3 regions of the Serratia sp. OS31 genome follow, and region 2 is predicted to be linked to each of the others. Evidence: predicted binding sites of a transcription regulator. Region 2 holds the regulator's gene; each other region holds the start of a gene.

Region 1 (3,280 bases), on a different contig from region 2:
AACGAAGATCAAGGTGCCTTCGTACATTTCCAGCGCCATGTTCAGCGACTCGATGGATTCCATATCCAGGTGGTTGGTCGGTTCATCCATAACCAGGATATTAGGGCGCTGCATCATCAGCTTGCCAAACAGCATGCGGCCCTTCTCACCCCCAGACAACACCTTCACTTTCTTCTTGATGTCGTCCTGGCTGAACAACAGACGGCCCAGCACGCTGCGCACCGCCTGCTCGTCGTCTTTTTCCTGCTTCCACTGGCTCATCCAGTCGAACACCGTCAGGGTGTCATCGAATTCGTATTCGTGGTCCTGAGCGTAGTAACCGATCTTGGCATTTTCAGACCATTTCACGGTACCGCTGTCCGGCAACGTATCGCCCACCAGCGTTTTCAGCAGGGTAGATTTACCGATACCGTTCGGCCCCAGCACCGCCACTTTCTCGCCCACTTCAACCATCAGGTTGAACTTGCTGAACAGAGGACCGTTGTCGAAGCCTTTGGCCAGCGCTTCCACTTCCAGCGCGTTACGGAACAGTTTTTTGTCCTGTTCGAAACGGATGAACGGGTTCTGACGGCTTGAAGCCTTAATCTCTTCCAGTTGGATCTTGTCGATCTGGCGGGCGCGCGAGGTTGCCTGCTTGGATTTGGAGGCGTTGGCACTGAAGCGGCTCACGAATGATTGCAGTTCGTTAATCTGCGCCTTCTTCTTGGCGTTATCCGCCACCAGACGTTCACGCGCCTGAGTGGCCGCCGTCATATATTCGTCGTAGTTGCCCGGATACACACGCAGCTCGCCGTAGTCCAGATCCGCCATGTGAGTACAAACCATGTTCAGGAAGTGACGGTCGTGCGAAATGATAACCATGGTGCTGTTACGTTCGTTCAGCACCTGCTCCAGCCAACGGATGGTGTCGATGTCCAGGTTGTTCGTCGGTTCGTCGAGCAACAGAATTTCCGGATCGGAGAACAGCGCCTGCGCCAGCAATACGCGCAGCTTGAAGCCCGGAGCGATTTCGCTCATCGGGCCATAATGTTGTTCAACCGGGATGCCGACGCCGAGCAGCAGTTCGCCGGCGCGCGCTTCGGCGGTATAACCGTCCATCTCGCCGTAGGCCACTTCCAGATCGGCCACTTTATAGCCGTCTTCTTCGCTCATTTCAGCCAGCGCATAAATGCGATCGCGTTCTTCCTTCACCGCCCACAGTTCGTTGTGGCCCATGATGACGGTGTCCAGCACGCTGTATTGCTCGAAAGCGAACTGATCCTGACGCAGTTTACCCAGGCGCTCGTTGGGGTCGAGGAACACGTTGCCGCCGCTCGGCACCAGATCGCCGCCCAGGATTTTCATAAATGTAGATTTGCCGCAGCCGTTGGCGCCGATCAAACCATAGCGGTTACCACCGCCAAACTTAACGGAGATGTTTTCAAACAGCGGCTTACTGCCAAACTGCATAGTGATGTTGTTAGTGCTTAACACAGCGCTCGCTCTTCATATCATTGGGAATGTGATTTGGCGCGCATTATGCCATAACGGGCAACAGAGATCGCGGGAAGTTTCGGTGACAATTTGAGCAAAGGTGCGGTGGCAGCCGAAGCCAGACAATACTCGGTACCACAAGGCCGGATACAATAAATCCCATCCGCTGAGTTAAGGGGCAGCTAATACACTCACCAGCATCCGTGCTTTAAGATACTGAAATAGACATCTTTAAACTTTTCTTTCCTTAAAATATCCCCTTTCAATACCGAAACCGGTTGATCCCACACTGGGGTGAAATTGGGTTCGCCGGTTTTGTTATTGAGCTTTTTTAAGCCACAGGCAGCATAAAGTTTCGCTTCTGGGGTTGCCTGCGGGTTATTGGCAATACGCAAGAAAACGGCCCCCGCATCCTGGTAGGTTAGGATTTCTATTACATCGGTTTCTCCGGCACTGCCAATGCCAACAAACCCGTTCATTCCCAAAGAGAAATGAGTCACCTTGGATAAATTATTTTCTGTCGCTTCACGGTGTTGCTCAGCGGCGTAGCCGTTGAGGGAACAGAAAGAAACAAAAACCAAAGTCATAGCGCTCAAGATCCTTTTCACAAAAACCTCCCTATTCAGCCAAGAATGAAAGTGACGATCGGACCAGCTCGGTGCGCCACACTACCACGGTATTCAGCCGGTTTTATAGCGGACCGGAATGTGCCTGGCTAAATTTTTGTTGATGCAGAACCTCGACAAACGCCCGTGACGCCGCGCTACGGTAGGCGTCCTTACGCTGCAACAGCACCGCTCGGCGAGCGGGCATGACCTCGTTAAGCCGTACCGTGTGCAACTGCGGGTTTTCCTGCGCAACCGCTGCCGGTAGCAGGGTAGCCAGTTGGCCACGGCGCACAATTTCAATGATGGCACCAATTGCGTTGGCCTCCATTGCTACCCGGGGGCGGATCCCCTGTCGACGACAATAATCGTCGATAAATTGACGGGTAGCGAAGTCCTCGCTCAGTAATACCAGCGGTTGCTGTTCGAACACCTGCGCACTCAAAGGCTCACGCTGTTGAACCAGCGGGTGCTGAGCCCCAACCATCATATTCAGTGACTCGGTAAACAGCTCCTCGGCCACGATATCCACCGATTGCGCCTGACTGAACGCGATCCCCACATCCAGCCGGTCTTCCGCCAGAAGCGCCTCAATCCTGTCCTGCGTCATTTCATGAATACTCACTGAAACGCCCGGGTAGCGCCGATAAAAATCATCGATAACCGGCCCCACCAGATAAGCGGTAAAGGTTGGCGTCATCGCCAGCCGCAGATTGCCGCGTTCCAGCGTCGCCACGTCGTGGATCGCCCGAGTGCCAGCTTCCAGATCCTGTAGCGCCAACCGGGCATAGCGCATCCAGGCCATACCGGCGTCGGTCAGCCGCACCGTACGGCCGGAACGATCAAACAACGGCGTGCCGAGGGTTTCCTCCAACTGTTTGATTTGCTGCGACAGCGTTGGCTGCGAGACATGCAGTGCTTCGGCGGCGCGGGTGAAGTTGCCCAGTTCGGCAACGGCAAGAAAATAGCGGATGTGTCGCAGTAGCATAACGCCTCTACTATTAGTAATTCCTATGGTAACCATTATAAATGGGTCTTAGACCCTATAGCCAGAGCGGCGCATCATGCCCCCATCGCTTAACAGCATCCTGATGGAGACAGCATGAAAGAGGTTATCGAGGGTTTTTTGAAGTTCCAGCGTGAGGCGTTTGTCGAACGTTCCGAACTGTTCCGGCAGTTGGCCACCCGCCAGAACCCACGCA
Region 2 (3,280 bases):
GATCCGCGATACCGGTGAACGCGGCCACTCCCGCGAAGCGGTGATGGATTCGGTGGTTCGTTCGATGGAAGACTACATCAACTACATCACGCCGCAGTTCTCACGCACCCATATCAACTTCCAACGGGTGCCGACGGTAGACACCTCCAACCCGTTCGCCGCCAAGGCTATCCCTTCGCTGGACGAGAGCTTTGTGGTGATCCACTTCCGCGGGCTGGACCAGATCGACTTCCCTTATCTGCTGGCAATGCTGCAGGGATCTTTTATCTCGCATATCAATACGCTGGTGGTACCGGGTGGCAAAATGGGGCTGGCGATGGAGCTGATCATGGCGCCGCTGGTGCAGCGACTGCTGGAAGGAAAAAAAATCGAGTAGACAACAGGGCGCGGCACAACCGCGCCCCTTTATCCGTTACGCCAGGTCGCGGATTTCAAAACTGTGGGTCACGCTGGCGGCTTTGCTCAGCATCAGTGAAACCGAACAGTACTTCTCGGCCGAGAGGTTTACCGCACGCTCCACGATCTTGTCGCTCAAATCTTTGCCGCTCACGATAAAATGCAGATTGATGTGGGTAAACAACCGTGGCGCTTCTTCGCGACGTTCAGAGGTCAGCTTCACCTCGCAATCACGCACGTCATTACGTCCTTTTTGCAGGATCGACACCACGTCGATTGCACTGCATCCCCCTACTGACATCAGCACCATTTCCATCGGACTGGGTGCTTTATCGCCGGCGTTGCCGTCCATCAATACCTGATGGCCAGACGCGGATTCGCCCAGAAACGTCAACCCTTCCACCCACTTAACTCTTGCCTGCATGCTGGTCACTCCGGTTAATTTCTTAAAATCACAGTACGCTTTCGCATAGAAACTGGCAACGGAACCTGATGCTAATCATGCTGAAGCGAGACAACACAAGACACCCGCCTCACTCTGTGCTACAAACAGAGCCGCAATAAATCTTTCCGGGACACTGATTTCAGGGAAACTCCCAGGGAAAGGCTCCTTTACCGGTATGTTAACAGAATGTAGCTTGCAGCTCTCCCGGCAAGTTAATATGCTAGAGCGACAGCGTATATTTATGACACGCCTCAAAACCTGCTGATAGCCACCATTAAAACAACGGCGACAGCACGTTTTACAGGGAACTCTGACCCCTGTGACACAAGGCAGCGATAACAACAGAGGATAACAGCGAATGGTTCTCGGCAAACCGCAAACAGACCCTACTCTCGAATGGTTCCTGTCTCATTGCCATATCCACAAATATCCATCCAAAAGTACGCTGATTCACCAAGGTGAAAAAGCCGAAACGCTTTACTACATCGTTAAAGGCTCCGTTGCGGTGCTGATTAAGGATGAAGAAGGTAAAGAGATGATCCTGTCCTACCTTAACCAGGGGGATTTCATCGGCGAGCTTGGATTGTTTGAAGAAGGTCAGGAGCGTAGCGCCTGGGTTAGGGCGAAGACCGCCTGCGAAGTGGCTGAAATTTCCTACAAGAAATTCCGCCAGCTGATCCAGGTTAACCCGGACATCCTGATGCGCCTGTCTGCCCAGATGGCAAACCGCCTGCAGATAACCTCTGAGAAAGTGGGTAACCTCGCCTTCCTGGACGTTACGGGCCGCATCGCGCAAACCCTGCTGAACCTGGCGAAACAGCCTGATGCCATGACCCATCCGGATGGCATGCAGATTAAAATCACCCGTCAGGAAATTGGCCAGATCGTCGGTTGCTCTCGTGAAACCGTGGGTCGTATCCTGAAAATGCTGGAAGATCAAAACCTGATCTCCGCTCACGGCAAAACTATTGTCGTTTACGGCACCCGTTAATCACTGAAAAAACGGCGCGATGATTCGCGCCGTTTTTTTATGCCCCGATTTATCATGTGGCGCCGACTGATTTACCATCCGGAAGTCAATTACGCACTGCGGCAAACGCTGGTGCTGTGCCTGCCGGTTCTGCTTGGCCTGCTGATCGGCCAACTGCAATACGGCCTGCTGTTTTCTCTGGTTCCCGCCTGCTGCAACATCGCCGGGCTGGACACGCCCCACAAACGCTTCTTCAAACGCCTGATCGTCGGCGGTTCGCTCTTTGCGCTCAGCAGCCTGCTGCTGCAACAGGCGCTACTTTGGCAGTTGCCGCTGCCGATACTGATGCTGGGCCTGGCGCTGCTGCTTGGCGTCAGCGGTGAAATCAGCCCGCTGCATGCCCGCCTGCTGCCCGCCGCGCTGGTTGCCGCCATCTTCTCTCTCAGCATGGCTGGTACGGTGCCGCTTTGGCACGCGCCCCTGTTGTATATCGTGGGCACCGCCTGGTACGGCCTGTTTACCTGGTTCTGGTTCAAGCTGTGGAAAGAGCAACCGATGCGCGAATCGCTCAACCAGCTCTATCTGGAACTGGCGGACTACTTCGAAGCCAAATATTCACTGTTAACCCAGCACACCGATCCACAGACCGCGTTACCGCCACTGCTGGTGCGCCAGCAAAAGGTCATGGACCTGATCACTTTGCTGTATCAACAACTTAATTTTCTGCCCCATGCCAGCAATCTCGAGCAAAAGCGTCTGCAACGCACCTTCCAGGTCGCTCTGGATTTACAGGAGCACATCACCGTCAGCCTGCATCTGCCGGAAGAGGTACAAAAGCTGGTAGAACAGAGCCAGGCCGAGGCCATCATCCGCCGCAATGCACAGGTGATTGCCAACCGGCTGCGCACGGTAGCGCATGACATTCTCTATCATCAGCATTCTCAGCGTTTCAATATGGACAATGAACTGGCCGCCCTGGAAAAAGTGGCGGCGCAGCATCCGGACAACCCGGTCGGCCAATTCTGTTACTACCACTTCAGCCGCATCGCCCGCCTGCTGCGCACCCAGCACCCACTCTACCGACGCGATCTGATGGCCAATCAAAACCGTCTGCCGTTCTGGCCCGCGCTGGTCAGTTATCTGTCGTTCAAATCCAACGCCCTGCGCAATGCGGCTCGGCTGGGAGTCACCCTGGCGGCGGGCAGCAGCCTGGGCATGATGTTCAATCTGCCAAAGCCTTACTGGATCCTGTTGACCATCATGCTGGTGAGCCAAAACGGCTACAACGCCACTCGGGTGCGTATCCAGCACCGTGCGCTCGGCACCCTGGTTGGGTTGGTGATTGCCGCCGGGTTACTGCAACTGCAGCTGCCCGAGGCTGAGACGCTGGGCGTGATGCTGGTGATCACGCTGCTGGCCTACCTGGTTTCACGTAAAAATTACGGGCTGGCGGTGATTGGCTTTACGGT
Region 3 (3,280 bases), on a different contig from region 2:
TGTCACCTTCGTTAGCGATCGCGCCAACGATATGACGAACTTCAACACCGTCATCACGGCCCACTTCAATGCGGTACAGCTGCATTTCGCCAACGTCACGACGCTCACGACGTGGGCGATCTGCGCCACCGTCACGGCTGTCTGGACGTGCGTCACGACGACGGTCGTTACCGCGGTCGTCACGGTCGTTGAATTCACGACGTTGACGTGGTTTGAACACGGGATCCGGTGGCAGGATCAGAGGACGTTCGCCCTGTGCCATTTTCAGCAGTGCCGCGGCCAGGGTTTCCATTTCCAGCTCTTCTTCCGGCTGCAGTTTAGCCAGCAGTGCGCGGTACATGTCCAGATCGCTGCTTTCCAGCTGTTGCTGTACTTTAGCGGCGAACTTGGCCAGACGACGCTCACCCAGCAGTTCTGCGTTTGGCAGTTCAACTTCTGGAATGGTCAGCTTCATGGTGCGTTCGATGTTACGCAGCAGGCGACGTTCGCGGTTTTCTACGAACAGCAGCGCACGGCCGGCACGACCTGCACGGCCAGTACGGCCGATACGGTGAACGTAAGACTCTGAATCCATAGGGATGTCATAGTTTACCACCAGGCTGATACGCTCAACGTCCAGGCCACGAGCAGCCACGTCGGTTGCGATCAGGATGTCCAGACGACCATCTTTCAGGCGCTCCAGGGTCTGCTCACGCAGCGCCTGGTTCATGTCGCCGTTCAGTGCGGCGCTGCTGTAACCGCTGCGCTCCAGCGCTTCAGCCACTTCCAGGGTCGCGTTTTTGGTACGTACGAAGATAATCGCCGCATCAAAGTCTTCCGCTTCCAGGAAACGCACCAGCGCTTCGTTTTTACGCATGCCGTGCACAGTCCAGTAGCTCTGGCTGATGTCCGGACGGGTAGTGATGCTGGATTGAATGCGCACTTCCTGCGGCTCTTTCATAAAGCGGCGGGTAATGCGACGGATCGCTTCCGGCATGGTTGCAGAGAACAGTGCGGTCTGATGTTCAGCCGGGATCTCTGCCATGATGGTTTCTACGTCTTCGATAAAGCCCATGCGCAGCATTTCGTCGGCTTCATCCAGCACCAGACCGCTCAGGTTAGAGAGGTTCAGGGTGCCACGCTTCAGGTGGTCCAGCAGACGGCCTGGAGTCCCTACTACGATTTGCGGGCCCTGACGCAGAGCGCGCAGCTGCACGTCATAACGCTGGCCGCCGTACAGGGCCACGACGTTAACGCCATGCATGTGTTTGGAGAAATCGGTCATCGCTTCAGCAACCTGAACCGCCAGTTCGCGGGTCGGTGCCAGCACCAGGATCTGAGGTGCTTTCAGGGAAGCGTCAAGGTTGTGCAGCAGTGGCAACGAGAACGCCGCAGTTTTGCCGCTACCGGTCTGTGCCATGCCCAGCACATCACGGCCGTTCAACAGGTGAGGAATACACTCAGCCTGGATCGGTGAAGGTTTTTCGTAGCCCAGATCGGTCAGGGCAGAAATGATCGGAGCAGACAGCCCCAGGTCAGCAAAAGAGGTTTCAAGCTCAGTAGTCATGTACACGTGCCTCATTAATAATGGCAGCCAGTCTACATAACTCGTCGAGAAAATTTTCAGTCATTTTCATTGAAAAGTGTGAACCGGCTCAAATTAGATTATAAAACGAACAAAAAAGCCCTCGCCCGTTAAGACGATAACTTTGGCAAAAAACCAATGTATATCAGGCTGATAGTTGTTCGTCAGCTATTGCTGGTCCGATTCCGATAGGTCGTCTTGTTCTTGGCCTAACAGCGCCAATTCCAACAATGCATAGCGGTGCTCAACGAAGTTATGAACGTTGTTAGCGACCGTCAGTTTGAACAGCGCCGAAGCGGTGTCCTTGTCCCCCAGACTTAGGTAATGCTTACCTAAATAGAAGTCAGTTTCACTGAGATGCTCAGCGAGCGAAGTGTTATCCGTTGCATCTGCCTTGAGCCTTTCCATCAGCGTTTTTTCACTGATGTTGCCCAGGTAGAATTCGACAATATTCCATCCCCATTGCCCTCGGTTCGCTTTGTCATAACGCTGCTGGAGCGCTACGTCAGCCTTCTTGGGATCGATTTCTCTTTCCACCAGATAAAGCCACAACGAACGGAAGGGATCGTTTGGGTCGTCTTGATAAAACGCCTGCAGATCATCCTGCGCCAACGGGAAGCGGCCGCCATAATACAGTGCGATGCCCCGGTTTAAACGCGCGTAATTGTAAGTTGGATCAAGCTCTAGTACAGAATCAAACGCTTCATAGGCAGCATCAAAATTGCCTGCCTGCGTTAAGTAAATGCCCAGGTAGTTGAAAACTTCTGGCATATCAGGACGTATCGCTAGCGCTTGCGAGAAATCATTGCGCGCCAGTGCACGTAGCCCGAGGCTATCATACAGCACACCGCGCTCATATAAAAGCTGCGCACGCTCATCGTCCGTCAGTGCCCGGCTGGCAAGTATTTGTTCCATGCGCGCCAGGATCACTTCCTGCTGCAGAGTTGGCTGCAACGGGATCGCCAAAACTTCGTCTTTACGCCAATCATGGTTGCTGCATCCTGCCAGCATGAGTGCTGTCGCAACGTAACACCAGCGCAAGAAAGGCTTCATTTCCCACTCCCGAAGACAAACATTGGATGAACATCCTTTCATCCGTTTGCTAATACGCAGGCATCCTACCCGCGCGATACGAACAGCTCCCAACCCCATGGCCGGGAGCTGTAAATCTATCTATACAGTTATTCTGCTTCAGGCGCAGGTGAACCTGCTTCTGGTGCGGTCGCTTCTTTGATGCTCAGACGCACGCGGCCCTGACGGTCAACTTCCAGTACCTTAACCGGCACTTCCTGACCCATCTGCAGATAGTCGGTCACTTTCTCAACGCGCTTGTCAGCGATTTGAGAGATGTGCACCAGACCTTCTTTACCGCCGCCGATCGCCACGAATGCGCCGAAATCAACGATACGGGTAACTTTACCCTGGTAAATACGGCCCACTTCGATCTCGGCAGTGATCTCTTCGATGCGGCGAATAGCGAATTTCGCTTTCTCACCGTCGGTAGCAGCGATTTTAACTGTACCATCATCTTCGATTTCGATGGTAGTACCGGTCTCTTCAGTCAGCGCACGGATGACAGAACCGCCTTTACCAATCACGTCTTTGATCTTGTCCGGGTTGATTCGGATAGTGTGAATACGTGGTGCGAACTGAGAGATATCGCCACGCGGAGTGCTGATAGCCTGTTCCATTACGCCCAGGATGTGCAAGCGCGCG

What was found. The regulator CRP, encoded in region 2, controls carbon source genes, mostly activating them, when cyclic AMP is high. The targets are predictions, from matches to a motif close to ATGTGANNNNNNTCACAT.
Region 1: the regulator CRP is predicted to act here: its motif matches at 1,500-1,517, upstream of H5P17_RS02630 (ABC-F family ATPase).
Region 3: the regulator CRP is predicted to act here: its motif matches at 1,623-1,640, upstream of yrbN (protein YrbN).

Annotation. Positions count from the first base shown of each region.
Region 1 is NZ_JACJFQ010000002.1:73,574-76,853, forward strand. Features, by position in the region: gene H5P17_RS02630 (ABC-F family ATPase) at 1-1,473, opposite strand, end outside; gene mchS3 (MchS3 family protein) at 1,665-2,060, opposite strand; gene cynR (transcriptional regulator CynR) at 2,164-3,066, opposite strand; gene H5P17_RS02645 (carbonic anhydrase) at 3,181-3,280, shown strand, end outside.
Region 2 is NZ_JACJFQ010000038.1:12,929-16,208, reverse strand. Features, by position in the region: gene H5P17_RS22990 (phosphoribulokinase) at 1-376, shown strand, start outside; gene H5P17_RS22985 (OsmC family protein) at 413-820, opposite strand; gene crp (cAMP-activated global transcriptional regulator CRP) at 1,200-1,832, shown strand; gene H5P17_RS22975 (YccS/YhfK family putative transporter) at 1,887-3,280, shown strand, end outside.
Region 3 is NZ_JACJFQ010000001.1:280,942-284,221, forward strand. Features, by position in the region: gene H5P17_RS01295 (DEAD/DEAH family ATP-dependent RNA helicase) at 1-1,546, opposite strand, end outside; gene yrbN (protein YrbN) at 1,536-1,616, opposite strand; gene nlpI (lipoprotein NlpI) at 1,733-2,617, opposite strand; gene pnp (polyribonucleotide nucleotidyltransferase) at 2,746-3,280, opposite strand, start outside.